Regions from separate parts of the Holzapfeliella sp. JNUCC 80 genome, predicted to be linked through region 3. Evidence: riboswitches for the same ligand, from Rfam matches in the RefSeq annotation. Region 3 holds a riboswitch; each other region holds the start of a gene.
What was found. Region 3 has a riboswitch for lysine ahead of JNUCC80_RS00340 (ABC transporter permease subunit). Riboswitches for the same ligand answer to the same signal wherever they lie in the genome.

Region 1: another riboswitch for lysine. It lies ahead of JNUCC80_RS03815 (aminotransferase class I/II-fold pyridoxal phosphate-dependent enzyme); the one in region 3 lies ahead of JNUCC80_RS00340 (ABC transporter permease subunit).
Region 2: another riboswitch for lysine. It lies ahead of lysA (diaminopimelate decarboxylase); the one in region 3 lies ahead of JNUCC80_RS00340 (ABC transporter permease subunit).

The regions. Positions count from the first base shown of each region.
Region 1 covers NZ_CM132205.1:747,255-757,614, reverse strand. The annotation lists gene JNUCC80_RS03820 (YeiH family protein) at 1-940, shown strand, start outside; lysine riboswitch at 1,017-1,196, shown strand; gene JNUCC80_RS03815 (aminotransferase class I/II-fold pyridoxal phosphate-dependent enzyme) at 1,313-2,497, shown strand; gene ppcA (phosphoenolpyruvate carboxylase) at 2,554-4,038, shown strand; gene JNUCC80_RS03805 (AEC family transporter) at 4,088-5,059, opposite strand; gene JNUCC80_RS03800 (malolactic enzyme) at 5,086-6,729, opposite strand; gene JNUCC80_RS03795 (LysR family transcriptional regulator) at 6,872-7,750, shown strand; gene JNUCC80_RS03790 (Xaa-Pro dipeptidyl-peptidase) at 7,787-10,168, opposite strand; tRNA gene JNUCC80_RS03785 (tRNA-Arg) at 10,312-10,360, opposite strand, start outside.
Region 2 covers NZ_CM132205.1:426,715-437,074, forward strand. The annotation lists gene JNUCC80_RS02150 (glucose-6-phosphate isomerase) at 1-69, shown strand, start outside; gene JNUCC80_RS02155 (nucleoside deaminase) at 179-655, shown strand; gene JNUCC80_RS02160 (cation:proton antiporter) at 741-1,922, shown strand; gene dapF (diaminopimelate epimerase) at 1,919-2,902, opposite strand; gene JNUCC80_RS02170 (aspartate kinase) at 2,913-4,265, opposite strand; lysine riboswitch at 4,466-4,641, shown strand; gene lysA (diaminopimelate decarboxylase) at 4,739-6,043, shown strand; gene dapD (2,3,4,5-tetrahydropyridine-2,6-dicarboxylate N-acetyltransferase) at 6,066-6,776, shown strand; gene JNUCC80_RS02185 (N-acetyldiaminopimelate deacetylase) at 6,799-7,944, shown strand; gene dapA (4-hydroxy-tetrahydrodipicolinate synthase) at 7,971-8,888, shown strand; gene dapB (4-hydroxy-tetrahydrodipicolinate reductase) at 8,881-9,660, shown strand; gene JNUCC80_RS02200 (aminotransferase class I/II-fold pyridoxal phosphate-dependent enzyme) at 9,682-10,360, shown strand, end outside.
Region 3 covers NZ_CM132205.1:59,308-69,667, reverse strand. The annotation lists gene lepB (signal peptidase I) at 1-503, opposite strand, end outside; gene JNUCC80_RS00355 (aldo/keto reductase) at 670-1,548, shown strand; gene JNUCC80_RS00350 (hypothetical protein) at 1,584-1,757, opposite strand; gene JNUCC80_RS00345 (NAD(P)H-dependent oxidoreductase) at 1,747-2,445, opposite strand; lysine riboswitch at 2,515-2,689, shown strand; gene JNUCC80_RS00340 (ABC transporter permease subunit) at 2,786-4,384, shown strand; gene JNUCC80_RS00335 (amino acid ABC transporter ATP-binding protein) at 4,384-5,130, shown strand; gene JNUCC80_RS00330 (YfbR-like 5'-deoxynucleotidase) at 5,161-5,790, opposite strand; gene JNUCC80_RS00325 (hypothetical protein) at 5,907-6,047, opposite strand; gene JNUCC80_RS00320 (YitT family protein) at 6,115-6,957, opposite strand; gene JNUCC80_RS00315 (YczE/YyaS/YitT family protein) at 6,982-7,881, opposite strand; gene JNUCC80_RS00310 (iron-sulfur cluster biosynthesis family protein) at 8,002-8,406, opposite strand; gene JNUCC80_RS00305 (amino acid permease) at 8,593-9,948, shown strand; gene mutY (A/G-specific adenine glycosylase) at 9,982-10,360, opposite strand, start outside.

The sequences.
Region 1 (10,360 bases), 480 kb from region 3:
TAAATTTTTAGCCGTTTATTTACCTTTTATTGGAGCAGAATCTTTGGCCATGTTGATGGGGATTTTGTTAGGTAATACTATTTTGACACAACCTAAGTTAAATTCAGGTGTTAAATGGTCAGAAAAATACCCTATTGAAATCGGAATTGCACTGCTCGGGTTAACCGTAACACTTAAAACCATAGAATCATTGGGAATTAATGGGATTTTATTTATTGTGTTACAGATGGTGTTGACTATTATTGTAGCGATTGTGCTAGGGAAAAGAGTCTTTAAGGTATCGAAAAAATCGTCGCTTTTAATGGCTGCAGGTAATGCCGTATGTGGATCAAGTGCAATAGCGGCTGTGTCGCCAGAAATCAAAGCAAACGATGATGAAAGACGGACTGCAGTAGCAACAGTTAGTTTGGTCGGAATTGTCTTATTAATTGTTTTGCCAATCATTGGGCCTGTTGTGCTCGGTAAGCAAGACTTACTTTTAGGTGCATTAATTGGAGGAACTGTCCAATCTGTGGGACAAGTTGTGGGGACAGCTTCCTTAATTAATCAAGATGTTACGACATATGCGACATTGTTCAAAATGTTGCGAGTGATTTTGCTATCAGTAGTTGTCATTAGTTTTGCAAGAATGGCTCAGGGAGCAAGCCAAAAAGAGCCACAAGCCAAAAAGTCAGTTAAGCAATACATTAAAGTACCTTGGTTTATTTTAGTGTTTGTTATTTTTATTTTGATTAATAGTTATGTTAGTTTGCCAACGCAATTAACGCATACTGCAAAAGAATTGACCGGTTTCTTTGGTATTATTAACCTTGCAGGTATCGGGCTAAACTTGAAGTTAAAAACAATTAAAGATTCTGGTAGTCGTTTCTTGGGCTATGGGCTGTTGATTAGTTTAGTGCAAGTTGTCGGAGCAATTATCTTAATTAAGTTACTATTCTAATTACTTATTATTAGTAAAAAATTAAACAAAAATGAAATACAAGGTTGAATTACACAAAAAAATAACTTATAGTTAATTTAGTAGAAGAGGTCGCAGTTGACAATAGCTAGATAACTCGCTATCACAATAGCATTAGTTACTCTAGTGAGGGGATATTGCCGAAACGTCAAAGAGTTGTGACGATTTGATGTTGGGGTATGGTTGAACAAATCATAAACTGTCATAAGCATAAAACTTATGGAGCGCTATCGACAAATTGATATCTAAGACGGTTTAGATTCTTTTGTCTGCCCAGACAAAGGAATCTTTTTTTGTCTAATATTTTAAATAGCCACTCTTCTGAATAATAATTTACGGAAATAGGAGACTGTTATGCCAGATTTATCGTCAAAATTAAGTGAAACGTATAACGAAAAATTAGACTTAGTTAATCCATCAGGGATTAGAAGCTTTGATCAAAAAATCTCAGCTATCCAAGATATTGTAAAACTAACAATTGGAGAGCCTGATTTAGATACACCCGAACATATTAAAAATGCTGCAGTAGAAAGCATTCAAAATAATGATTCTCACTACTCAGCTCAAACAGGTAAATTAGAGCTTAGAAAAGCAGTTTCTGATTATTTAAAGCGTCAACAAGGTTTAAATTATAATCCAGAAGATGAAATAATCGTGACAATTGGTGCAACAGAAGCAATTTATGCCACTTTTGAAACGATGTTAAATCCAGGTGATAAAGTGATTGTGCCAACACCGACATTTGCACTTTATTTTCCTATTATCGAGTTGCTAGGTGCACATCCAATTATGGTTGACACCTCACAAACAGGCTTTCAATTAACACCTGAAAAATTGGAAGAAGTGATTAAAGAAGAAGGGCCTTCAGTTAAAGCAGTTTTACTTAATTATCCAAGTAATCCAACAGGGGTTGAATACGATAAAGAAACCGTTACGGCTCTAGCGCAAGTTATTGAACAGCATGATATTTTTGTTGTTACAGATGAGATTTACTGTGAATTAACTTATGACGTTGATCATTTTTCAATTGCTAAGTTATTGCCTCAACAATCCATTTACATTAATGGATTATCTAAATCTCACGCTATGACAGGATATCGAATTGGTTACGTTTGTGGACCGAGAGAATTCATGTCAAAAGTTGCTAAAGTGCATGCTTTCATGGTGACTTCACCATCTAATCCTGCCCAAGTTGCAGCAACAGAAGCGCTTAATCATGGTGATAATGATGCGATTGAAATGCGTAAAATCTATCAAAAGCGTCGTGACTTAATTGTTGATGAATTAACAAGTATGAACTTTGAGATGGCTAAGCCTCATGGTGCGTTTTATCTACTTGCTAAAATTCCAGCATCATGTACACAAGATTCTTACCAGTTCGCACTAGAATTAGCTGAACAAGCAAAAGTTGGTGTCATACCTGGAAGTGCATTTGGTAAAGGTGGACAAGGCTATATTCGTTTTTCATATGCAGCTTCTGAAGCTGATATTCAGCTAGCGATGGATCGTATTCGTGATTACCTTAAAACAGTCAGATAACTAGTAATTAAAATCAGGAGGACAATCAATTGACAGACAGAATGATACCAAACGTAATGGGAACTCAACATCCAGATAACGCTAACATTCCGTTCTTTAAAAAGCATCATAATCCATTTGTTTCAGCTTTTGAAGAAATCGATGAAGCTTATGCTAACTTTTCAACTTTAGATGCCGATGAATACATGTGGGACTGGGAAGGAAAGCATGCTGATTCTTCTGTTATTAGCCGTTTGTATACTAAACAATACGACTATTTCAAAAACCATGAACTTGGTGACGATAAATTTTTAACGTTTAGATTACCTAACATTTGGGAAGAAAAAGGTTATAGTTTAATGCAAGCTATGACAACTATGATGCTGGCAGAAGATTTTGCAGACGATTTAAAATTTAAAAAACGTCCGCTATTTGAAGCGGTTCTGCCAATGACGAAAAGTGCAGATCAACTGATTGCTATGGAAGATAAGTTTGCATCACTTGCACAATTCAAGAATAAAGAATTTGAAAATACACATCCTAATAGCGACCAACTCCAAATGATTCCACTATTTGAAAGTTTTGAAGCGCAGCTAGATGCTCCTGAAATTTTAAAAGAGTATATGGCGATGTACAAAAAACACTTTAACCGCCCAATTGAGTATTTACGTGTTTTCTTAGCAGGTTCTGATTCTGCGCTTTCAAATGGATTTTTAAACAGTATTATTGGAAACAAGCTAGCATTATCCAGACTAGGTGCATTTTCAAAAGAAAGTGGTGTACCAGTTTATCCAATTGCTGGGGTAGGAAGTACAATCTTTAGAGGGGGACTTTCTCCTCAATCTGTTGATCGTTACCTTGAGGAATTCCCAGGACTTAAAACAGCAACTGTTCAATCGGCCTTTCGTTATGATTATCCAATTGATGAAGTCAAGTCAGCAATCGACAAATTACGTAATGGGTTACGTCAAAGTGAGTTTAATATTGTGAATTCAGCTGACGAAGCAATTTTACTTGAAATCGCAGCAAAAACAGCCAAAGAGTACCACCATACACTAGATCCATTGATTAATGACTTGCAATCTGTTTTTGATGCCTTTCCAAAACGTCGTGACCGTCATCAACATGTGGGGATGATTGGCTATTCTCGTGATGTTGATGGTTACAAAATGCCTCGTGCGATTACGTTTACTGGTTCTTTATACTCGGTAGGGATTCCACCAGAAATTATCGGATCAGGACAAGCATTGAGTAAATTATCAAAAGATGAATGGGCAACTTTACAAAGCTACTATCCAAATATGAAACGTGACTTTGAACATGTATTAGGATTTTATAGTCCAGAAGCAATGGCAGTCTTAAAACAAATCAATCCAGAGTTTGGTAAGATTGAATCCGATGTCGCAGATTTAACGAAACGTTTTGGTATTGAGGCTGGTCCAAAAACAAAAGAACAAGCTCAGCATTCTCAACTAGCAACAGATTTAGTCAGCATTTCAGATAAAGAAGTTCAGACTTTATTGATTGAAAAAATGAGTAAACTAAGAAGATTCTTAGGCTAATAAAAAAGACATTTGCAAAAGCAAATGTCTTTTTTGTTGCGTTATTAAATTAAATAAATTGAATAATTGACATTAAAATTGGAACAACGATGATAAATAAAACGGTACTTGTTGTCACAATATTAGTTGCATATTTAACATCCCCATGAGCTTCATTAGCCAAGATAGGAAGAACAGCAAGCATAGGTGTTGCTGATTGAACAATTAATGTTTGAGAAGCAAGGGTTGGTAAATCAGCACCCATACCTCTAACAGCTGTTAATACTAAAATCATAACAATAGGTGAGACAATGAATCTACCTAGTAATGCGACAATGGTATCACGGTCAAAACTGATACTTTTTAGTCCAGCATCAGCTAAAACAATCCCAATGTAAATCAATGATAAAGGTGTTACTAAGTTACCAACATAAGTTAATGCAGAACTAACAAATGAAACTTTCATAATTGGAATGTTTAATATTAAAAAGACAAGAGCTACTAAGAAACCGATTAGAGGCATTGGTAGAACTTTTTTCCAATCAATTTGACGTTTGGCTTTTTCTTGAGGTTTAGTTGGGTCATCATTTGAAATCAAGAAGACACCAAATGCCCAAGTTGAAACGGTATTGACAATATAGTAGACCAAGAAGAAGGTCATACTTTTATCGCCAAATAGAGCAATGTTCAAAGGTAAACCGATAAATATTGTATTAGCATTAACGATTGCATTGATGAAAACGCCTCGACGTCCGGGACGAACTTTCATAATTTTAGCTAGTGCAAAAGCAATAATATAGCCAATGATTACACTAATAAAAGCGTAAACAAGATACAGAGAAAAACTTGATAATTGGTCGCGAGATAAGCGGCTCAATACTGAAACAAAGATTGAAGCTGGCAATGCAATGTTTTTGATGAATTTTGAAATGGTTCCAGCAAAATTATTGTCGAACCATCCTGATCGTCTAAGAATGTAACCGAGTACCATAATCAAAACGACGACGAGAACGCTTTGAATTGAATTCCATAAAACTGCCATTTTAAAACTACCCCTTAATGTTGAATTTAGTCATTATTAATATCTTGATATTCAGGTGTCCATTTCATATCAGCTACAGCTTTTTTGACATCTTGAATAGGTTCTTTATTTAGACCTTGGTCAACGATACTTTGAGCAACAACTTCTGCTAATTTTTGTGAGAATTCTGTAATTTTTGAAACAGGAGGTAAGACAGCTGCACCAGGTTTTGAAGTGTCAACAATTCCACCTAAAGCATGACAAGCGGCAGATAATGTTTCTTTATTAAGTAATTTAGCTGTTGAAGCAATCAAACCAAATCCTAAACCTGGGTACATCAAAGCATTATTACCTTGTCCAATTTGGTAAGAAACGCCGTTATAGTCCACATCTTCTGCTGGAATACCCGTTGCAACTAATGCACGACCATCTGTCCATTTAATTAGGTTTTCGGCAGTTGCTTCAGCTAATTTGGTTGGGTTTGATAATGGGAAAATAATAGGACGTTCAGTATGATCAGCCATTTCTTTGACAATAGTTTCGGTGAAAGCACCGGGTTGAGTAGAAGTTCCAATCATAATTGTAGGATGTACGGCTTTGACGATAGCTTCTAAGTTAGTTAATTCATCAGCATTGGTGAATTCGCTACGTTTTCTGGTGAATGGTTTTTGAGCTGGTGTTAAATCAGCTGTATCTTCAAATAATAAACCTTGTTTGTCAACGGCATAGAAGTGTTGTTTAGCTTCTTCTTCAGTTAAACCTTCTTGCATTAATTCGTCCATAATTTGGTTAGCAATTCCCATACCAGCAGTTCCAGCACCGAATGTTAAGATTTTTTGATCTTTAATGCTTTCTTTTGAAATATTTAATGCACCTAAAATACCAGCAAGTACAACCATACCAGTTCCTTGAATATCATCATTGAAGGTTGCAATCTTATCTTTGTATTTATCTAAAATAACTTGGGCATTTGAACGACCAAAGTCTTCCCAGTGTAATAGTGATTCAGGAAATAGCTTTTGTTCTGCTTGAACAAATTTGTCAATCGCTTCATAGTAACGGTCGCCTGTGATTCTTTCGTGGCGGTTACCTAAGTATAAGGGATCATCTAATAGTTTTTGGTTGTTAGTTCCTGCATCAATGCCGACAGGAAGAACTTGTGAAGGGTCGATACCTGCGGCAGCAGTATAAACCATCAATTTACCGATTGCGATGTCAACACCGTTAACACCCCAATCACCCATACCAAGAATTCCTTCACTATCTGTCACAACAACTAAGCGGATATCACGACCACCAGCTGCGTTTCTTAGTGTATCTTCGATATCTTCAGGCGCATCAACAGAAACGAAGGCAGCATTTTGAGGATTTAAAAATAGTTCATTATATTGTTCAATAGAATCTGCAACTACGGGATCATACACAATAGGCATAAACTCAACAAGATGGTCATCCATTAAACGATAGAATAGCGTTCTGTTTTCGTTGAATAGTGTCATCAAGAAAATACGTTTTTCAAGTGGTGTTGTTTTGCTTTGAAATTGAGCGTAGGCTTGTGTTGTTTGTTGTTCAAGCGTTTGAACTTGGCTAGGAAGTGTACCAGTTAAGCCTAATTTTTGGCGTTCTTCTTTTGTGAAAGCTGTTCCTTTATTTAAAAAAGGATTATTTAAAATAGATTGATTATGTAACATTTTGATGTTCCTTTCGACTATAAGTATTAAATTAAGTACGAGTCTTATCCTAGAACTGTCAAAATATTATAGTCAAACTTGTGATATACTATAAATTAATTTTATAGTATCTGTAAAAACACTGTCATAATGGGAGTTAATGATGAACCTTAAACACCTCGCTTATTTTCAAGAAATTATTATTCAAAAAAATTTTTCAAAAGTGGCTGAAAAATTTGAAGTGAGTCAGCCGACAATTACAACAGCTATTAAAAATCTTGAAAAAGAATTTGGTACAGCTTTGTTGGTACGTGACCGTATTCATAATACGGTTAATCCCACACCAAGTGGGTTACAATTGGCTGAACATGCAAAAGTGGTCTTACATGAAATCGAAGTAGCTCATCAAGAAATTAATAATCTGACACAAAATAAGATTGTGCTGGGATTGCCACCAATCATCGAAAACCACTATTTTCCTAAGATAGGAGCAAGGCTAGCTAAAGAAGGTCTACTTTCAAATGTTCATACGGTTGAAGGTGGATCAATAGCCTTGCGCAATGCGGTAAGAGATGGCAATGTTGACTTAACTTTACTAGGTTCAATTGAACCTTTGGCTTATCAAAATCTGATAGCTGAAGAGTTTGATCGACAGCCTTTTTGTATTTACGTTTCCAAGTCTCATCCCTTGGCCAATCGAAAAAGAATTTATTTCAACGAGCTACGGCACGATGATTTTGTGTTTTTTGATAGTAATTTTGTTCATAATACAGCTTTCAATAAGTTAAGTCGCCGCAATCACTTTAGGCCTAATATTGTATTTAAATCTAATGACACGCATATCTTGATGAAGTTAATTAGTGAGAATGTTGGTGTGGGCTTTTTCACCAAGATAGTTGATTATAGTGAAGATGAGGTAACTTGCTTAGAATTGTTGGATCATGAACAGCCTGAATTTATCACGAGTATTGTTTATCGAACAAACTATGTTTTGACACCCAGTCAGCAACAATTGTTGACTATTTTGCATAGTATTTTATAGAAAAAAGCCAGCATAGATGTGCTGGCTTTTTATGATTTATTTAATTGAATAGTCAAACGAGGATTGTGTTAAGTCAACAGTGTAAGTCGTTTTTTCTAAAGGTCGTTTAGTCATGCCAACATCAGTACTATAAATAATCAAGCCTAATTGACTATCTTTTGGTAAATGATAGTAAGTTGGTTGTAATTCAAAGCTTAAGTTATAAAACTCATCAGAGTTAACATCGACTGCTTGTTTACCTTGGTAATTTTGTAAATTAGCATGCCCTTTAGCAATAAGTTTAAAGTCAGTTTCTTGAGGTTGAAGTTTGAATTCTCTCAAAGTTTCATAAGCAAATTGATAACCTAAAGGTTGTGCATTTACTTCAATGATTTGAGGAACAACAGTTAAGCGACGGCGTTTATGATACTCGACTAGCATTACAGAAATTTGACCTTTATCCATTGAGGAAGAAACGGACAAGTTTATTTTTGGTCGTCCTACCAAGGTGTTGTCAGTCTTGTTTTGGGGAAGTCTGATTTTAAGTTGTTCAGCCGCTAACTCAGATAATTCACCTTTAATAAATTCATGTTCCCATTGTTTGTTAGTGAGGTTAAGTTGTTTAAAAGTTTGACCGTTGTCGGTGAAATCCTTAATTTTTTCAGAAGCTAACTCAGACAGTACTTGAGACTGAGAAGTACCAATGGAGTTATTCCAAGTTGTTTCAGCGTGCCATACATCTGCTTCAACATTGTCTTGGATTAACACATTAGGCCATTGCTCATCAGCGTTGTTTGGAACATCTAATAGTTCTTCGGATAACCATAAGTTCATCATATTAGTGAAGTCGATAGAGGCAAGGTTATTCATATAAACATGTTCACCTTGATGAAGGAATAGTTTATGTTTAATAGGAAGTTTTTCTAATTCTTGCCAAAGCTTGTAAACATTTTTAGGTTTAACATTCCAGTCATTAAGGCCATGAACGCCAATGTAAGAACAATTTAGATTTTCAAGTTGATGACGGTAGTTTCTGATTTCCCAAAATTCACTATATTGTCCAGTTGTGCGATCTTGTTGTTCTTGTAAGTAGGCCATTTGTTTATCGAATTGCTCTTGTAATTTGATGGCGTGTCCGCTGTCTTTTAAATTACTTTGACAAACAACAGCCAATGCATCGCAATCTTCACCCTGACAAGCATCAGGAGCAATGACTAATCCGTTTTCGCGGTAATAGTCATACCAACTTGAAATGGCTGCTTCAGAAATAATTGTCTTAAGCCCTTTGACTCCGGTACTGGCAACAGCTGTTGCTAGTGTTCCTAAATAAGACTTACCAGTCATAGCAATATTGTTGTTTGACCAAAATGCAGACGTTGTTTTGGTTCTTGAAGGGGAAGTATAAGCAATTCTATCTCCTGTAAGCCATTCAATGATTTCTTTAGCACAAGTTGTTTCGCTAGGATCACCGGTGTTTCGTAAGCCATCAGAGCCTCTTGTTCCAAAACCACCGGCATATATGTTAGCGAACCCGCGAGCAAAGAAATAATCATTTAGCCGATAGATACGCTGTCTGGTTGCTGTCTCTTCAGCGCGTTGAGCAGGGGATGCATCAGGAGTGATTTTTTCAAATATATTAATAGAAGCTTCTTTAAAATGAGGTTGATTATCAGCTGTTACTTTAGTTAGGTTTTCATCAACATTATGTAAATCATTCTTGTCATCATTTGTACCACCAAAATAGGGGTTAGCTGTATATAATGAAGGGACTTTTAGTCCAAAGTCAGTTTCTTTAGGTCTAAAAATCGTAACTTGAAGTAAATCTCTTTGACCATCTAAGTCAGTATCAAGGTCACTTTCAACATAAACGACTTCTCTAATCATGTTTTGGGCGTCAAAAACAGGTAATGATTTACCATTAAAGAATAAATGCTGATTAAAGTGAGGGTCTTCAATATATTTCAAGAAGAATCCTTTATCTGCAAGATTATCAATTAACTCATACCCGTTTTTAGCACGCGTATTCAATAGTAGATAAAGTGCTTCAATGAAATTAGTTTCATCTATTATATCTGCTTCAATAAACGGTAAGTGATTGTCCGTTAGTAACTTAAAAGGATTTGATAAATCAAAATCTTGCTTGGATTCATAATTAAGTAACTGAAGAGCTAAGACGTAAAATTCTGAACTAGTTAAAGTTGTTTGATCTTCGTCTAACCACTGCTTAAGTGTTTTGTGGTTATTGATTGCGAGTAGATTAAATTTGTAGTCAAGTGATTCACTTGAGTTAACTTCAGGGAAGAAGTTGCTAAAAGCAGTGTAGACGTTATTTGAAAACGAGAGCTTATCATAGTTTTTAGATATAAAATCAAGTTGTTCAAGTTCTTCTTGCTGCTGGTTAAGTGGCAGATGTAATCTGGCATATTGGTTATAGTTCATCTAAATCCTCCGTATTATTAAAAAATTAATGATTAACTAATAATAATTTTATCTTTTTTGGTGTTTGATTAAAAGGTTAAAGAATAAGATAAACAAAAAAGACCAACTCATGTTGAGTTGGTCTTTTATATGTAGATAATTGATGACACAGGTGAGATTCGAACTCACGACCTACGGTTTAGAAGACCGTTG
Region 2 (10,360 bases), 370 kb from region 3:
AACATGTTCGCTTTATTAGGTAAACCAGGTTTTGAAGAATTAACACAAGAATTAAACGATCGTCTATAATTAAATAGAACAATCTAAAAAGGATTTCGCGTAATGTTCGTGAAATCCTTTTTTTAATGTTGGTTATAGTGTATTATTGAATTACAAATAGATAAAAGGAGAATATTAAATGTCATATAACAAAAAATATATGGAATTAGCCGCGAAAGAAGCGCATTCAAATAACTTAACAAATGAAGGTGGTCCTTTTGGATGCGTTATCGTAAAAGACGACGAAATTGTTGCAACTGGACACAATAAAGTTTTATTAAACAATGATCCAACGGCTCATGGTGAAGTAACCGCAATCAGAAATGCTGGTCAAAACCTTGAGACATTTGATTTGTCAGGATGTGAGTTATACACTTCAAGTGAACCTTGTCCAATGTGTTTAAGTGCTATTATTTGGGCAAACATTAAAACGGTTTATTATGGTAATAGCGCCGTAGATGCTGCTGATATTGGTTTTCGTGATGATTACATTTATAAATTCATTGAAGGTGGAACAAAAGATAAAACTGTCATGGACTTACAACAACATGATAGAGAATTGACTATTAAAAGTTTTGAAGAATTTGCTGCTGATCAAGACAAAACAATCTATTAAATTTAAACAAATTAAAATTTATTGTTTTGTTCGAATTAAAATTATGGTAAACTTTATCGAGAATTTTTATAGTTAGGAAAGAAGTATGCACACTAATTTAGAATTATTAATCGTATTATCCATGGCATTGATTGTACCAATTGTAATGGCAAAGTTTAAAATAAATAATGTTCCTGTTCCTGTCGCTGAGATATTGATAGGAATAGTTCTAGGGAAAGGGCTTTTGAATATTGTTCAAATGACCCCGACGCTAAACCAATTATCCTCCTTAGGTGTTATGATATTGTTATTCTTAAGTGGGATGGAAGTTGACTTATCGATATTTAAACGGCGAAGTAAAGCTGAGAAAGCAGGACAATCATTTTTTAAAATGCCTCTAGGGATGGCGGTTTTATCAATTATCTCAATTATTGTGCTGGCATTAGGCTACAGCTTACTACTAAGTTACTTTAATATTTTTTCGGAATTTTTATTTGCAACAATTTTATTTACCACAATGACAATTGGCATGATTTTAGTTGCACTAAAAGATAAAAAACTTGAAAATACTAGTTATGGACAAACCCTGCTTCTAATTGCAATTCTGGGTGTTGTTATCCCATTAATTGAAATTACTTTTTATATGACATTTAAAGGTGCCAGGGGAGCAATACTTTGGTTATTCCCACTCGTATTTATAGTGGCATTATTATTATTGAACGTCAAAAAAGTCCATCAGTTTTTTGATAAAATAGACAAGTCAACAACACAGTTAGATATTCGGTTAGCTTTCTTTTTAATTATTGTATTAGTTACAGTTGCTGAAAAGACAGGTGTTGAAAATATTTTAGGGTGTTTCTTAGCGGGGTTGGTCATGAAATCACTTAATCCAAGCGAAGAAACAAAGCAAAAGTTAACCTCAATTGGATATGGATTCTTTATTCCAATATTTTTCATTTCAACTGGATTAAAATTAGACTTAAAAAGTTTAGTGAGTGATCCTAATACGCTGATGTTGATTCCTATTTTCTTCTTTGGATTTATGTTGACAAGACTTCTAATTGTACCAATTTTGATGCAAAAATACTCATTCAGACAAGCACTTTCAGGTATGATGTTGACAACAACAACTATTACATTGATTGTACCCAATGTTACACTGGGTCAAAGTGCAAATATTATTGATGCAAAGCAAGCAGGTGCTTTTATTCTAGCGGCTGTTATTACAACAATTGTTGATCCAATTGTATTCTCGAAAATATACCCACAAAAAAAACAAGCAGATTAGTCTGCTTGTTTTTTCATTTGTTCAATAAATTTTAGATAGCTTTTCTGTTCTCCTGTTTCACTAACAGTGGCGTGATTGAATTGACGCTTGAATAAATCATCTTCAGAGATTGTGATGTTATGAGTGTGAGTGGCGTTGCCGATTAACTCTATCCAAAAGTCATTGTTAGATTCTTTGTGAACAATCGTTTTAACGACACCACCTGGATTATAAACAGTTATTTCATCTGAAGGAAAAGAATCGATACCTTTATGTAAAACATAAGCAAGAGAAGTCGCAGACATTCCAGTACCACAAGCATTTGTGAAGCCAACACCGCGCTCAAATGTACGAACAAAAAGCGTATTATCTGATAGTATTTTTCCAAAATTGACATTAACACCATCAGGGAAATAATCATTTTTTTGATTGAGTTTTTTCCCTAATGTTTCAAGCGTGTTATTTAAGTCTTCATCTGTTTGAACAAAACTAATTAAGTGAGGATTAGGGACCGCGATAGCATAGAAATTTAAATGATCATTAAATTCTGGAACGGGTGAGTTGAGTAATTGTGTTGTTCCTAGGTTATGAAAAGGGAAGTAATAGTTATCAAAGTGGACAGGTGAGATTTCTACACCAAACGCGGGAACGTTTTGAGCCAGGCTGTCTTGTTTTTTAACAGTTAAATTTGCATTAGCTGTTTCGACTTTGAATTCAGATTCTTGATATTTTTCGGCTAAATAACGCGCAACCGTACGCAATCCATTGCCACACATAGATGCCTCGCTGCCATCGGCATTAATGACGCGCATCTTGCCTAAACAATCGGTATTTTGAGATTTTGAGACGACTAATAGACCATCGGCCCCCTCCAAAAAAGATTCTGTTAGTTGCTGCGTAAGTGCGATGATTTGGTCATCTGAGGGATTAAATGAAAGTTGATCTACATCTAAAATAAAAAACTGGTTAGATGAACCGTGAACTTTTTGTAATGTAATCATTGTTAAACTCCTAACTAAAAAAATTATGATAAATATAGTCTATTGCTAAATCAGCATCGGCTTGTCTAGTTCCGAGCATTACAGAAATTCTTGAGGCACCTTGATTAATCATATGAATGCCAATATTATTTTGAGCCAGTGGTGAAATGACACGATCTAAGACACCAATGTTATCTTTCATACCTTCACCAACAACCATGATAATGGCGTAATCATTAATCCATTGCATTTCGTCTGGTTGAAGAGTGTTTTTAATCTCTTGACAAAGTTGTTTGATTTTAAGGTCTGTAAGCTGGCTTTTATCAAAGATAATTGTCAAATCATCGATACCTGAAGGCATATGCTCATAAGAAACATTATAGCGATATAAAATCTCTAGCAATTTTAATGTGAAGCCAACTTCTTTATTAAGTAGGTAACGGTGGAGGTATAAAGCAGCAAAACGATCAGAACTAGCTACACCTGTTATTAAATGTTCTGGCTCAAAATCATTTTCAGGAACAATAAGTGTGCCCGGTAAATCAGGATGGTTAGTGTTTTTAACATTAATAGTAATTTCAGCTTCAATTGCTGGGATAATGGCTTCATCATGGAATACTGAAAATCCAGCGTAAGAGAGTTCACGTAATTCACGATAAGTCATTTTATTAATGGCATATGGATTTTTGACAGTATTAGGGTTTGCTGCATAAATTGCATCAACATCTGTGAAATTTTCATAGCAGCTGGCATTGAAGCCTTTTGACAAGATAGCACCTGTAATATCTGAGCCACCACGTGAAAAAGTGGCGATTTTATTGTCTTTAGTGATGCCAAAGAATCCAGGTACAATTAAAAGCTCATCACCAACATCAATTGATTTAATGTTGTCGTAAGTTTCATCTAAAACTTGTGCGTTATTAGCTGAATCACTAACATAAAATCCAAATTTTTCCGGATCTAGAAATCGAGCTTTAAGTCCTAGATGGTTCAGAATCAACGTTATTAGCTTTGCGTTTAATCGTTCACCATGAGCTTTAAAACAAGCCATTAGATAGTCGTTGTTTTCGAATTTTTCATGCTTTAAGTTTTCGATTTTTTCTTTAATGCTTTGCAATTCTTCTTCTTCTAAATCAAAGTGGTTTGCGATTTCAACGTAGCGGTTGAATAGCTGTTCAGTGATTGATTCAGTAGGCTTTTTTTCGATTGTAAGTGTAGCGTATTTGATTAATAAATCTGTAACTTTCGTATCAGAAGCACTTCTTTTTCCTGGGGCTGAAGTCACAACAACTTTGCGACTTGAATCTTGTTTTAAAATATTAATAACTTTCTCAAACTGTTGTCCTGAAGCTAGCGAGCTTCCGCCAAATTTAACTACTTTCATAAAAATTCCCCTTTAGCTTTCTTTTCAAATGATAAGTAAATTAAATTTAACATGCCTATTTTAAATTTCAACACCCAAATCCGACTAATACATGTTGTTTTAAAGGTCAATATATGGAAATAAATAAAAATAAAAAAATTTTTAAAAAATAATTAACCTAAGGGTTTGACTTTTGATTGGTTTTATTATAATATTTTAATCACATCGAAGAGGTTGCAACTAACATTATTAGAAATAACTAGTCTTCTGTTAAGACAATCATGTTATTTTGAAAGGGGAAGTTGCCGAAGCTAGTACTTAAGCAGATAAGTATCGGCTGGGACATGATTGAACAAGTCATGGACTGTCGCAGTAATTGCGGAGAGCTATCGACAAACGAACAATCATGATGAATGTGAAACTTTCAAAGGGTTCTTTTGTTATTTTAGATAGCAGAAGAACCCTTTTTATATAGTCTTGGAGGAATTTTCGTTATGGAACATAATTTTAATTTAGTCACAAATGCGAATCATCATTTAGAAATAGGCGGAATCGATACTGTTGATTTGGTTCAAAAATATCAGACGCCATTAGTTGTTTATGATATTTCAAAAATCAAACAACAAATTGCAGGATTCAAATCGGTTTTTGAGCAAAACGATGTTGAATATGAAATTAGTTATGCTAGCAAGGCATTTTCATGTTTAGCCTTATATGAATTGATGCAAAAAGAAAATCTACATCTGGATGTAGTATCTGGTGGCGAATTATTCACCGCGCAACAAGCTGGATTTGATTTATCAAAAATTAGTTTTCATGGCAATAATAAATCATTTGATGAAATCAAAATGGCTGTCGATGCGGGTGTAGGTGTTATCGTCCTTGATAACTTTCATGAGATTGAATTGCTATCGTCTTACTTGATTGATACCCAGCAACAAGCTGATGTGATGTTGAGAATCACACCCGGAATATCAGCACATACACATGACTATATTCAAACTGGTCAAGAAGACAGTAAATTTGGCTTTGATTTAAATTCTGGTCAAGCTGAAGAAGCTTTGACAACGGTTTTAAACAATCCTAACTTGACTATGAAAGGATTCCATTCACATATTGGATCACAAATATTTGAAGTTAACGGTTTTGAAATGGCAGCTGAAAAGCTAATTGATTTAGCCAATGATTGGTATCAAAAATACAGCTATCAACCCGATGTAATTAATGTCGGTGGTGGTTTTGGAATTGCTTACACAAATGACGATAAACCGCTAGCACCTGAGGTATTTGTTGATGCAATCATCAAAAAAATCAAAGAAAAAACAGCAGATTTTGGTTTAAAAATGCCAGCGATTTGGATAGAACCTGGAAGATCGATTGTAGGACCTGCAGGTTATAACTTATATACAATCGGTTCTCGTAAAGAAATCCCAGGAAAATCTGCTTATGTGAGTGTTGATGGTGGTATGGGAGACAATATTCGACCAGCACTTTACCAAGCAGAATATGAAGCTGTAATTGCTAATAAAATGGATCAAGAACCAGTAGAAAATGTCCGTGTGGCAGGTAAATATTGCGAATCAGGAGACATTTTGATTCAAAAAGCAGCTTTTCCAAAAACACAACCGGGTGATATTGTTGCAATGATTAATACGGGTGCTTATGGTTACTCAATGGCATCAAATTATAATCGTAATTTAAAACCCGCAGTTGTTTTTGTTGAAAACGGAAAAGATAACTTAGCAATTAAAAGACAAAGTTACCAAGACTTAATCAAATTAGAAAACAGTTTATATTAATTATCAAAAAGGAGACTATATAATGGAAAGAAAAAGCGCACAAGAAATTATTAACTTTATTGGAAATGCCGAAAAACAAACACCTGTTAAGGTTTATATCAAGGGACAATTAAGTGAGATTGATTTTCCAAACACAATTAAAGCTTTTGTAGAATCAAAAACAGGAACATTATTTGGTAACTGGGCTGATGTTGAACAAGTCTTAGCTGATAATCAATCTTTAATTACAGAATACGAAATTGAAAACCACATGAGAAATTCAGCGGTGCCACTATTAGATATGAAGAAAGTTAATGCACGTATTGAACCAGGTGCTATCATTCGTGACCAAGTTTATATTGGAGATAACGCTGTTATTATGATGGGGGCTTTAATCAACATTGGTGCTGAAATTGGAGAAGGTACGATGATTGATATGGGAGTAATCCTAGGTGGTCGTGCAACTGTTGGTAAGAATGCTCACATTGGTGCCGGAACAGTTTTAGCGGGTGTCATTGAGCCAGCATCAGCAACGCCAGTTGTGATTGAAGACGATGTTGTGATTGGGGCTAATGCCGTTGTGATTGAGGGCGTTCGTGTTGGTAAAGGTGCTGTTGTTGCTGCAGGTGCAATCGTAACTAGAGATGTTGAACCGTACACTGTTGTTGGGGGCGTACCCGCAAGAGTCTTGAAAAAAATTGATGATCAAACTAAATCAAAAACAGGACTTGAAGAAGCATTAAGAAAAATGTAAAAAACTTGAGGGGGAAAGTTAAATGTTGTCACAGACGCAAAGAGTCGCTATTAGAAGAGAATTTCATCAGTATCCAGAACTTGCTTTACAAGAAGTAGAAACCAAGCAAAGAATTGAAAAAATTATTGCTGGCTTCAAACAAGACTTTTTGAGTTTTAAGCATTTAAAAGAATTGCCAACTGCTTTGCTTGTTCATGTTAAAGGAACTCGTCCTAAACGAACAATTGGTTACCGAGCAGATATGGATGCACTTCCTGTTACTGAAAAGACAGGACTTGAATTTACTTCTAAGAACGAAAATAAAATGCATGCGTGTGGTCATGATATTCATTTAACTGTCGCTCTAAGTATTTTAAATTATTATGCTGACAATCCACCTGAAGACAACTTAGTATTCTTTTTTCAACCAGCCGAAGAAAGTGAAAATGGTGGAAAGATAGCTTATGAACTAGGTGCTTTTGAAGGGAAATGGCGTCCAGATGAGTTTTATGGATTACATGATAATCCAGATTTAGAAGCAGGTGCAATCGGATGTTGTCAGGGAACATTATTTGCTGGAACGACCGAAGTTGATATTGAACTCAAAGGAAAAGGTGGTCATGCAGCGTTTCCTCATACAGCTAATGACATGGTAGTGGCTAGTGCTTACTTAATCACACAACTACAGACAATTGTTTCAAGGAATATTAATCCACTAGAAAGTGGTGTGTTAACATTTGGAAGAATTGAATCTGGAACGATTCGAAATGTTATTGCTGACAAAGCTTTAATTCAGGGAACCGTTCGTGGATTAACTCAAACGATGATAGAGTCAATCAATGATCGAATTAGAACGATTTGTGAGTTTACAGCTAAAAGCTTTGACGCTGATGTTGAAGTTTCACTCAATCAAGGTGGTTACTTACCCGTTGAAAATGATGATGAATTAACGGCACAGTTCATTGAATTTATGACGCAAAGCGAAGACGTGAATTTTGTTGAAACAACACCCGCTATGACGGGTGAAGATTTTGGTTATTTGCTTTCAAAAATTCCAGGGACAATGTTTTGGCTAGGAGTAGATGATTCACATCCTCTGCATTCAGAATATTTTTCACCAAATGAAGAAGCCTTAAAAACAGCACCAGAAAATATCATCAGTTTTCTGAATTGGAGAATGTCTAGATAATAATATAATAGGAAGAAGGATTTAACATGTTAACTAATGCGACTATTTTAACAGCGATTATTACCCCATTTGATCAAAATGACCAAATTGATTTTGATGCACTAGAAACGTTAACTGAACATTTACTTGAAAATGGATCAGAAGGATTTGTTATAGGTGGAACAACAGGTGAGACAGCCACTTTAACACACGATGAAAAAATTGAGCTTTATCAAAAATTTGTCAAGATGGTTAAGGGTCGTGTTCCAGTTGTGGCAGGAACAGGGAGTAATAATACACAACAAACGATTGAGTTTACTCAAAAAGTTCAACAAATTGATGGAATTGATGCAGCATTAGTCGTTGTTCCTTATTACACAAAACCTAGTCAAAGGGGTATTCGCGCACACTTTGAAATGGTAGCTAATCAAACAGCACTTCCTATTATTATCTATAATATTCCTGGAAGAACCGGTGTTTACTTAGAAAATGAATCAGTTATTGAACTTGCGCAACATCAAAATATTATTGGTGTTAAACAATGTGGACCATTGGAAGATTTGGCAGAATTAGTTGAAACACTACCTGAATTTTTAGTTTATACGGGTGAAGACAATCAAGCGCTAGCTGCTAAAGTGTTAGGAGCTCAAGGTGTTATTTCGGTTACATCTCACATTTATGGCAGTGATATGTCAGCGATGTACCATGCGTTAGAAGCGGGAGATGTTAAATTAGCCGGAACAATTCAACGTCGCTTATTACCAAAGATGCAAGCATGCTTTATGTATCCTTCACCAACACCTGTAAAAGCAATCTTGAATCAACAAGGATTCAGTGTGGGTGGTTGTCGCTTACCAATGGTACCGTTAGATGAAGCAGAAAAAGAAAATTTAGCGTTGAAATTAGGGTTATCAAGAGATGCCTTAACAAAAGAATTATCAAAGGAGATGTCAGTAATTGATTAAAGTATTTGTTGCAGGATTTACTGGAGAAATGGGTAAAAACACCATTAATATGGTTTTAGAAACCGAGGGCGTTGAGCTAGCCGGCGTATTTGCGCCAAGTGCTGCTCATCAGTCACCTGCTGATTATCACTTGCCTGATAGTACGCAAGTCTATAGTCAATTAGAAGAAATTAACTGTGAGGCTGATGTGTGGGTTGATTTTACATTGCCAGATGTGGTTAATGATAATATTCAATTTGCTATCAAGAAAGGGATGCGACCTGTTGTTGGAACAACAGGATTAACAGCTGAACAAATTGATAATTTAAATGACTTAGCTCAAAAGAATGGATTAGGTGGTTTGATTGCACCTAACTTTGGGATGTCGGCTGTATTATTAATGAAGTTTGCTAAAGAAGCTGCTGCCTACTTTCCAGATGTAGAAATTATTGAAATGCATCATCCTAACAAAAAAGATGCACCGTCAGGTACTGCTATTAAGACAGCCGAAATGATTAGTCAAGAGCGACAAGCTCATGTTCAAGGCGCTGAAAATGAAAAAGAAACGCTACCAGGGTCACGTGGTGGTGATTACGAAGGAATGAAAATTCATTCTGTTAGATTGCCAGGCTACGTTGCACACGAACAAGTTTTATTCGGCGCACCAGGTGAAGCGCTAACTATTCGTCAAGATTCATTTGACCGTCAATCATTTATGACAGGTGTCAGACTAGCTATTAAAGAGGTCATGAACTTGACTGAAATTACTGTTGGTTTAGAAAATATTCTATAAGAAAAAAAGGGGGGTAACCTTATGCCTAAATTAAGTTCAAGTTTAGCTGCTAACTTAAATCATCATCTAGAAGGGATTGCTGCACCTGCAATAGGACAGTTCAACAATGAAATCTCTAAAATACCAGGATTAATTAAATTAACAATTGGGGAGCCCGATTTTAATGTTCCTGATACGGTAAAGAAAGCAGCTATTTCAAGTATTGAAGAAAACCATTCTCATTATTCTGCAACGCCTGGAATTTTGCCATTACGACAAGCAATCGCGAGTTATCTAAAAAAATATAACCTGCAATATGATGCTGAATCAGAAATTGTAGTCACGGTCGGCGCAACTGAAGCTATATTTGCTGCTTTAACGACAATGTTAAATGCGGGTGAAAAAATTGTTATCCCAACTCCGACATTCCCACTTTATTTTCCAGTAACGGAATTAGCTCAAGCTGAGTGTGTCATGGTTAATACGGCAAATGAAGGATTCAAATTAACGCCAGCTGTATTAGAAAAATATGCTAAAAATGATTCAAGTATTAAAGCTGTTCTGTTGAATTATCCTGGCAATCCAACTGGCGTAACCTATAGTCGAGAAGAACTTGCTGAATTAGCAGATGTGATTAGAAAGTATGATCTATTTGTTATATCTGACGAAATTTATAATGAGTTAACCTACACAAGTAAACACGTTTCAATTGCAGAATTGT
Region 3 (10,360 bases):
TGAAATGGAAAGACAATTAATTTGACGACACTTTCTAAATTATCTGGTGTCACATAACCAAAAGACCGACTATCTAATGAATTTGAACGATTATCACCCATCACAAAATAGCAGCCATAAGGAACGTGAGCACGCCCTGTGAAATCTCCTAAGATAAAATCTTCCGTTTTGACATCAGATGCTAAATAAGGCTCTTCAGTCAACTGACCATTAATATACAATTGATTATCTTTAACTTGGATAGTGTCTCCACCTATGCCAATCACGCGTTTTATATAGCGAACTTGAGGGTTATCAGGTGACTTAATCACAACAACATCCCCACGATTAGGTTTTATCATTTTCACAGAAATCGTGTATTGGCCATCATATAATGTTTTTTCCATTGATTGCCCTTTTATAATACCGATATTAATAACCTGGGTAAACAAAAACCAACAAAATCCACCTAAAATTAAAAGTTCAATTACTAATTTAAACAAAAATTTCAAAAATGAATACACAATTTTTCACCTACTTTTTCAAGTATATCCTATCAACTTAATATGAATTTTTCGTGATAAATGCTTAAAAGTTTCATGTGAAACAGCTATTTTATAAACATTTTATTTGAAATTATTAACCTGAAATGTTTTTATAGAAGTGAAAAATTAAAGGAGGATTCAATTTATGAGTTTCGATTTATCTACACGTATCACTTTAAATAATGGTACAAGTATTCCTCAAATGGGACTTGGTGTTTGGAAATCTAACAACACTCAAGCAAAAGAAGCAGTTATGCTAGGTTTAAAACATGGTTACGAAATGTTTGATACTGCTAAACAATATGGAAATGAACGTGGAGTTGGTGAAGGTCTTGTTGAAGGACTTAAAGCTGTTGGCAAAACCCGCGAAGACATCTTTTTAACAACTAAAGTTTTCGGTGGTGACCAAGGTTACCAAGAAACACTTGACGCAATCGATGGTCAATTAGAACGTCTACAAACTGACTACGTTGATTTACTACTTGTTCACTGGCCTGTAACTGGTAAATACGTGGATACATGGCGTGCAGTTGAAGAAATCTACAAAGCTGGTAAAGCTCGTGCAATTGGTGTGTCAAACTTTGACAACGAACGTATGCAAAACTTGCTTGATCACGCTACGATTATTCCAGCTGTTAACCAAATGGAATACAATCCACTAATTCAAGAACGTGATATTTTAGCATTCAACCAACAACATGGTATTCATTTACAAGCTTGGTCACCTCTTGGCGGTGGCGCTGTTCTAACTGATCCTGAACTACAAAAAATTGCTGATAAATACAACAAAACAATTGCTCAAGTTGTTCTACGTTGGAACTTCCAAAGCGGTATTATCACAATCCCTAAATCTGTTCATGAAGAACGTATCCAACAAAATGCTGACATCTTTGACTTTGAATTATCTGCTCAAGATATGCAAAAATTATACAGCATGAACCAAGAAAAACGTTCACTTTGGTACAACGACTTTTCATGGGAAGGCGGCTCAATCAACGAAGCTGTTGAAGAATGGGGCGACTAATCAAAAAAAGACTGACAATTGTCAGTCTTTTTTGTTTACCATTGTTCATGGTTCCACAATCTACCATCAAGTTCCCCTTCTGCTAAATCATGGCGAACTTCTAGTTGATGTTGAAATTGATCGAGATAACTCAACAATGCACGTTTTTCATAATTATTTTCGCTTTTTGAGGCCTCTTCAATAATGGCCTTCATCCAATCATTCTTCATTGTCCTTCACCTCATCTAGTGCGTCTCTTAGATCTTTGTAATCAGTCAATTGTTCATCTATCGTATCAACAACAGCCTGCAACTGAATATTGTCGTTTAAGTTAATATTTTGTCTAATTTTGTTAAGTAAAAATTGACCCTTATCCACAAAACTTGGTTTAATCAATTCCACATGAATTAAGTAACCAACTAACAATTGGTAGAGTTGTTGTTCATTTAAATAAGCAAACTGATACACAATAAATGGGGTTAAATAAGTAAAACCTAACTCATTAGCAAAAACCTGGTAAGGTCTGAGAATTTCGTTCAAACTAAATTGCGATTTTTGTCCAGGTTGAAAATCTTTTTGTGGCTGTCCTGTATTAATCACCAAAGACAAGCTTTTTTGTTTGAGATGGTTAAGATGGGTTAACTCATTGACAAACTGATTTGTAAAAACATCATCTTGCCATTTTTTAAGTGAGTAAGGTGCTGAATACCAATATAATGGAAATTGGAAAATAACGTGATCAGCAGCTAAAATCTTTTCTTGATGTTGCTTAATATTAAATTGTTGGTTTTGCATCATTTCTTCATCTAATACAGTTACCTCAACTTCAGCATCCGCTAAAGCTAGTGTTGATTTGAAAAATTGTTGTGTAACAGAATTATTAACATCTGGATGGGAAATGAAAATCTGAACTTTCATCGGCTTCCTCCTGGTTTTCGTTGACAATAAACTATTCTAAGGGTATCATATGTAGGTAAATTTAATAAGAAATGCAATAGAGGTTGCGGTCATCACTAATTAGTTGCGAGTGTGTAGTTCACAAAGACCAACTAAGGCAGGATCATCGCCGAAGAAAGCTTGTTGCCTACACAACAAGTCTTCTGGGTCTAGTCGGCAAACGACTAGAACTGTCTCAGTCTATCTGAGGAGTGCTATTATGTTATTTAATAATCAGTAATTTATTTCATAATGCCTCAAAACCTTTATTAATTAAAGGTTTTTTTTATTGTGTTAAATTAAAACATGAAGGAGTAATTTTATGAAAAATTTGAAAGCTAACCCGCTTTTAACTTTCTTTTCCGCTATTGTGATGCTTCTTGGATTAGCCGGATTTTCAACTAATCAAGTTCACGCTGAAGAAAGTGATACTTTACGTGTAGGGATGGAAGCCAATTATCCACCTTACAACTGGACACAACAAGATGATTCAAATGGGGCCATCAAAATTGATGGAGAATCATTATATGCCAATGGATATGATGTTCAAATGGCTAAAAAAATTGCCGCAGGACTTGGCAAAAAGAACGTTGTCGCGGTTAAAACACAATGGGATGGCCTACTGCCTTCCTTGACTTCAGGCAAAATCGACATGATTATTGCTGGTATGTCACCAACACCTGAACGTCGCCAAGCTATTGACTTTACAAACGCTTACTACACCTCAAATATTGTAATGGTTGTGAATAGTACTGGCAAATACGCTAACGCAACTAACTTAGCTGACTTTAATGGTGCTAAAATCACAGGACAACTGGGAACTTTCCATTATGATGCTATCGAACAAATTCAAGGTGCCATCAAAGAACCCGCTATGAAAGACTTTTCAGCAATGCGTGTGTCACTTGAATCAAAAACTATTGATGGTTATGTTTCCGAAAAATCAGAAGGAATTAGCGTATCTAGTGCTAACCCTAACCTTAAAATGATTGACTTTGCTCCTGGAAAAGGATTCCACCTAGACCCTTCAGAAACACAAAGTGCGATTGGGTTACGCAAAGGTGATCCAAACCTTGAAAAAGTTAACGAAATTCTAGCAACTGTTCCAGAAAATGAACGTGACAAAATGATGACAGATGCTATCCACAACCAACCAAAACCTGCTACTGAAGGTAACTGGTTTATCAATATTTGGCAACAATATGGTGGTATGTTACTTCGTGGAACTGGTATGACTGTTTTCATCTCATTAATCGGAACCATCGTTGGCTTCTTTATTGGATTGTTAGTTGGAATTATCAGAACCATTCCACTTGCTAAAACACGTGGTAAACGCTGGGCAACTAGAGTTGCTAGTTTCTTAGCTTCTGTTTATATCGAACTGTTCCGTGGAACACCGATGATTGTGCAAGCTGCTGTATTCTACTACGGTGCTGCTCAAATGTTTGGGCTTAACTTAGACCGTACTTTAGCTGCTTTAATTGTTGTTTCAATTAACACAGGGGCTTACCTTTCTGAAATCATCCGTAGTGGGATTATTTCAACTGATGAAGGACAATTTGAAGCTGCAAGTGCTTTAGGAATGAATCACTTCCAACGAATGAGAAAAATCATTCTCCCTCAAGCTGTTCGTAACAGTTTACCTTCTGTTGCTAACGAATTCATCGTTAACATCAAAGATACTTCCGTCTTGAGCATCATCTCAGTTTCTGAACTATTCTTCACAGGTTCAACAATTGCTGGACAAAACTTCCAGTTCTTCCACACTTACCTAACAATTACATTTATTTACTTAGTTCTAACCTTTACAATTACACGTATTTTCAGACTTATCGAAAAGAAATTAAATGGTCCTAAAGATTACAATTTAATGGCTAATCAAGAACAAGTGACTTCTAATTCAAGAGAGGTGAAAAACTAATGGCTAATCAAGACTCAATTATTAGTGTTCGTAACTTAGAGAAAAAATTTGGAAATCATCTCGTATTAAAAGATATTTCACTAGATGTTACACCGGGTGAAGTTGTAACCATTATCGGTTCTTCTGGTTCTGGTAAATCAACTTTACTAAGATGTTTAAACTTACTTGAAGATCCAACTAGTGGCGAAATTAACTTCAAAGGTGAAAATATTTTAGGTAACGGTTTTGAAATTACCAAATACCGTTCTAAAGTCGGCATGGTTTTTCAATCCTTTAACTTATTCAACAACTTAGATGTTCTTGAAAACTGTATTGTAGGCCAAACGACTGTTCTTGGCCGTTCACGACAAGAAGCTGAAGAAATGGCTATGGAACAACTTAAAAAAGTTGGCATGGATCCTTACATCAAGGCAAAGCCTGCTCAACTTTCAGGTGGACAAAAACAACGTGTTGCGATTGCTCGTGCCGTTTCAATGTCACCAGATGTCCTATTGTTCGATGAACCTACCAGTGCGCTTGACCCTGAAATGGTTGAAGACGTGCTGGCATCTATGAAAGCATTAGCACATACTGGTTTGACTATGATTTTAGTTACTCACGAAATGGCTTTTGCCCGTGATGTTTCTGACCACATTGTTTTCATGGATAAAGGTGTTGTTGCTGAAGAAGGCACACCAGAAGAAATCTTCAATAATCCAAAAGAAGACCGTACAAAAGAGTTCTTAAAACGCTACTTGAATCAATAAAAAAACACCGCTTAAAGCGGTGTTTTTTTATTACTCTAAAATTAAGTTTGTGACTTCCATCACTCTTGTTCTAAATGGAAAGTCTTCTGATAACATTTCAGGTAAAATATTTTCAAAGAAATACTGCACACTATATAAGTGCTTGAATTTCTTGATGCTTTGCAAACTTTCACGATAAATTTCCATGAAAACTTCTTGTGGATTGCCTTTTTGAATTTCACCAAATGCTTCATACAATAAGTCCATTTTATCTGAGATTGATAAAATCTGACCTTCTAACGTATCATCTTTCCCCTCAGATAATCGTCTACGGTAGCGTTCTTGTAATTCTTTTGGGATTTCATTTTGAATAAAGTTTTCGGTCATTGAATCTTCCACATTGGCAATTAACTCACGTAATTCTGAAGTGGCGTATTTAACAGGTGTCTTAATATCACCGATGAAACGCTCTGTATAATCGTGATTTAAGGCTTTTTCGTATAGCACACGCCAATTAATAGTATGTCCTGAAATCTCCTCTAAATCGCCTAGCATTTGCGCCATTTGTGTCACTCTGAATGAGTGTGTAGACACTGAATGTTGTTGATATTGAAAGTACCCCGGTGCACGATTCAATGTTTCTAAGTTGTTAAGTCCTTGTAAGTAAGCATGCATTCCCATAAAAATATCCTCCTAATTTTTGACAAATTTTTTCTATGTTATCAAATATCAACTTTAAAAACAACTTTTGCTCAAAAAAAAGCGGTGATATATTACTATATCATCGCTTTAGTTTATTAGTCGTTATTTTTTCTTGATTTCAAAAAGTTAATAACATCTAAGTTATCTTGTAAACGTTTTTTCAAGTTTGTACTATTTACTGGACGACGGTCATTACCTACGCCGACGTGCACGTTTGTTCTCTTGTTGTGTCCCATAATATCTCTCCTTATTTTAATCTTTCTAGTCTATAATATAGAAAATCAGGAATAAAATCAAGTATACCTAATCTTTTAATGAAAATCCACCATGAACTTCCGAAGCATTATAAACTAAAACGAAAGCTTTTGGATCAATGTCTTCTAAAATTCCCAACATTGAGAAGTAATCCGAATTATCAATAACCACCATAATCATTTGGTTATCTTCACCACTATGACCACCTGTTACATCAAATAACGTTGTTGTTGTCCCAAATGATAAAATTGCTTTTCTGATTTGTTCTTCTTTTTCATTTGACATAATGTAAAGCACTTTTTTGCGGTCTAAACCAGTTTCGATATAGTTAATAACAGCAGAAGAAATTACAAGTGAGATTGTTGCAATTACAAAACTTTCAAATCCTGTTACAAAAATATTAAAGAAAGTCACGACAAGGTCAATTACTAATAATGTAATCGGTTCTTTGATTCTAAAATACTTACGCACAATCATTGGTGGAACTGCAGTTCCACCACTTGAAGCATTACATCTGTAAAGCAAGGCTAATCCTGCACCAAATATTGCACCTGAAGCAATAACACTAACGAATGGATCTTTAACCACCATAATTTCTGGTGTTAAAGCTAATCCAATCGGCAACATTAAACTCCCTAGGGCAATATTAATTGTTGTTTTTTTACCTAAAAACAAGTAAGACAAGACTAACATACATAAGTTAAGAACTAATACGGTTGCGTAAGTGGGAATTGAAAAGACAGCATCTAGTAAAACTGAAATCCCACTAACACCTCCAAGTGCAATACTGTGAGGTGCAGCAAACATATTAATACTAATTGCAATAATTTCAACGCCTACTGCAATTAATAAGAAACGGGTTAGCGTTTTTACGAGTTTGTTTTCGTTCATTGGTCATCATCCTTCATAGGGTGTCTAGTCATTTCGGTTTTCACGTTCTTTTTCAAGCATCTCGTATTGTCTTTGTGAATTTTGAGCAACACGTTCAGCATCTTGGTAGTTTTGCTTAGCTGCTTTTATACGTTCTTGCAGTTCTTCATCACTAAAACCTGCCAATTCTTTTTGAATCTCAAAGGTTTCTTCATATGACTTTCTAACAGCCTCATAACCAATCTTCGTGGCAGCAATCAAACGGTTACCCAGACTTCTAGGCGTTGGCTCTTCAGCAAATTCGTTAACGTTTCTCACTAATGGATAAGTCACATGCTTATTCCAAGTTGTAATTAATGGTCCAGCAAAGAATGCAATAATAATTGTTGCAAATCCAACAGGTCCACCAAGAAGAAACGCGCTTACCATAAAAATCAAATCTTGAATAATACGAGCAACTTTATACTTAATGTGCAACCTCTTACTCAAAATTGGGGCAACAGCGTCATAAGGCGCAACACCCAATCCAGGTCCCATATATAATGAACTTCCTAGTGTAAATAATAAAAGTCCAATAATTGCTGAAGCAATTGAGACAAAGGTTGAAGTTAAGATAAAGAAGTTACTTAATGAAGCATAGAAAAATTGAATCTCAAATCCTACTAAAACCATATTCATTATAGTACCGAATCCAATTTTTTTGCGATCTAGTAAAACAATGAATATAAAAATAATAAAGTTAAATCCAAGTTGAAAAACACCCAAATCAATACCGACTTTTGCCGATAAAGCAGTGTTAATAGCCGTAAACGGATCGAGTCCTACAGAACCTAGGCGCAGTATCGCGGCCCCTAGTGAAAGCACGGTAATCCCTACAAAAGAAACGAGGGATTGTAAGACAAACAACATGATTCTTCTTGTCAATTTCGGTCGAGAATTATCCAATAATATCAACTTCCTTTTCATTAAATCTATTATTATTTTATCATAAATTGTTAAAAATTTCTTTTTATCTCAAAACATAAAAAAACGGCCATGATAATCATGACCGTTTTTTGTGAAAAATTAGCAGATTTTTGTTCCAAATCTTTCCATATCTTTTTTAAGTTGATCAGCATCAGCTGGTTCAGTATATTCAATCACAGATACTGCACCATCCAAAATACCACTGTCATCACGTAATACTAGTGATGCATTTTTGTATTCTAATACTAATCCATTTCCTAAGAATGCTTCTTCTTCTTTTGAAGTTGTTAAGTCTAAATCGAAATCATTTTCGACAACTTCTGTATAGTCATTATCAGGTTGGTTACTGAACACAAATTGAAATTTATTTCCTATTGCACAAGAGCCACCCATTTTTGAGAATTTACTTGAACCATCATCCAATGCCAAGAAAACATGTCTCTTATCTGATGGTAGTTTATCTTTCAAAAAGTCTTTTGCTGTGTCTTTAATTACTAATTTCATAAATTAGCGCCTCGCTTTCGCAAAAATAAATTGTGTACAATCTTTACATACTTATAGTACTCGATTTCAAAACTAAATACAAGTTTTATTTTCGATTTTTTATTACTTTTTGTAATTGAACATTGTCGCGATTTTTATTTTCATGTAGAATAGATGAATAAAATAAAGTAAGTAGGTGTACGGAACTTGGAAAGAAAATTATCGCATCGCCATATGCAAATGATTGCACTTGGTGGAACAATTGGGGTAGGTTTATTCATGGGGGCCAAGTCAACTATTGGTTGGACTGGACCGTCTGTTTTAATTGCTTACGCCATTGCCGGATTATTCTTGTACTTAATTATGAGAGCCTTGGGTGAAATGTTATACGTTGATCCTTCTACAGGTTCATTTTCAAAATTTGCTTCTGAATATATTCATCCCGTATTTGGGTATTTAACCGCTTGGAGTAATATTTTCCAATTTATTGTTGTTGGAATGAGTGAGGTTATTGCCATTGGTGAGTATATGGAATTTTGGTTCCCAGGATTACCTGTTTGGGTTCCTGGTGTAATCGCTATTGCATTACTAATGATTGCAAACTTAATCTCCGTTAAAATGTTTGGTGAGCTAGAATTTTGGTTCTCACTAATCAAGGTTGTAACCATCGTCTTAATGATTATCGTTGGTTTAATCTTTATCTTCTTCGGTCTTGCAGGTCATCCTGCGACAGGATTAAGCAACCTTTGGGCACACGGTGGATTCTTCACTGGTGGATTCAACGGATTTATGTTTGCTCTAGCCTTGGTGCTTGCTTCATACCAAGGTATCGAGTTAGTCGGGATTACAGCTGGTGAAGCTGAAGACCCACAACCAACTCTTGTACGTGCTATCAAATCAACAGTTAGTCGTATTTTAATTTTCTACATTGGGGCTATCTTTGTTATTGTAACAATTTACCCATGGAATGGTTTAAACGAAGTTGGTTCCCCATTTGTGGCCACATTCGAAAAAGCTGGTATTACATTTGCAGCAGGTATCATCAACTTTGTTGTTTTAACGGCTGCTTTATCAGGTGCTAACTCTGGTATCTACAGTGCTAGCCGTATGTCATATACATTAGCTAATGACAACCAAATTCCAAAAGTTTTCAAAAAGTTAAACCGTCATAATGTCCCTTACATTGGGGTTATTACCATTACATTAGGAATTTTATTAGGTGTTTTCCTAAGTGTGGTTATTCCAATGCTATTCCCTGGAACTAATAATATTTTCGAATTGGTTTATAGTTCAAGTGTGTTACCGGGTATGGTTCCTTGGGTTGTGATTTTAATTAGTCACTTAAGATTTAGAAAACAACATCCTGAGTTAGTAAAAGATCATCCATTCAAAATGCCATTATCACCTTACACTAACTACTTAACACTCGCATTTTTAGCTGTGACATTAGTTTATATGTTTATTAATCCAGCTACACGTGCTTCACTATTAGTTGGGGTGGCTTTCTTAATTATCATGACCATTATTTACTTCATTAGATTCAATGATAAAAAAGCTAACTAAACAAAAAGACTACTCAACTGAGTAGTCTTTTTTCTATGCTAAAATTTTGTGCATTTTCTTTTGTAGGGCTGATAAGTTCAATTGATTAAGTTCTTTTTCGTTAACTTCAATAAAGTTTGCGTTGTTAAAACTAACTAAATCTGCAGTTACAAAATTAATTTGCCATTGTTGATGTGTGAATGTATGAACCACTTTTTGATTATCGTCGAATTCAATATTAGTCAAATTAACTGAATAATTTTCTTTAAAATAATCCTTAATCGCTTCTTTTCCAAGATCTGCTTTTTTGACTAATGGAAACATCAAGAAATTAGCTAAAATACCTGATTGTGGTCTTTTTTCTAATAAATAACCGGTTGGGGTTTTGATCACAAAGCTGTAATAAGGTATCTTTTGGGGCGGCTTTTTCTTA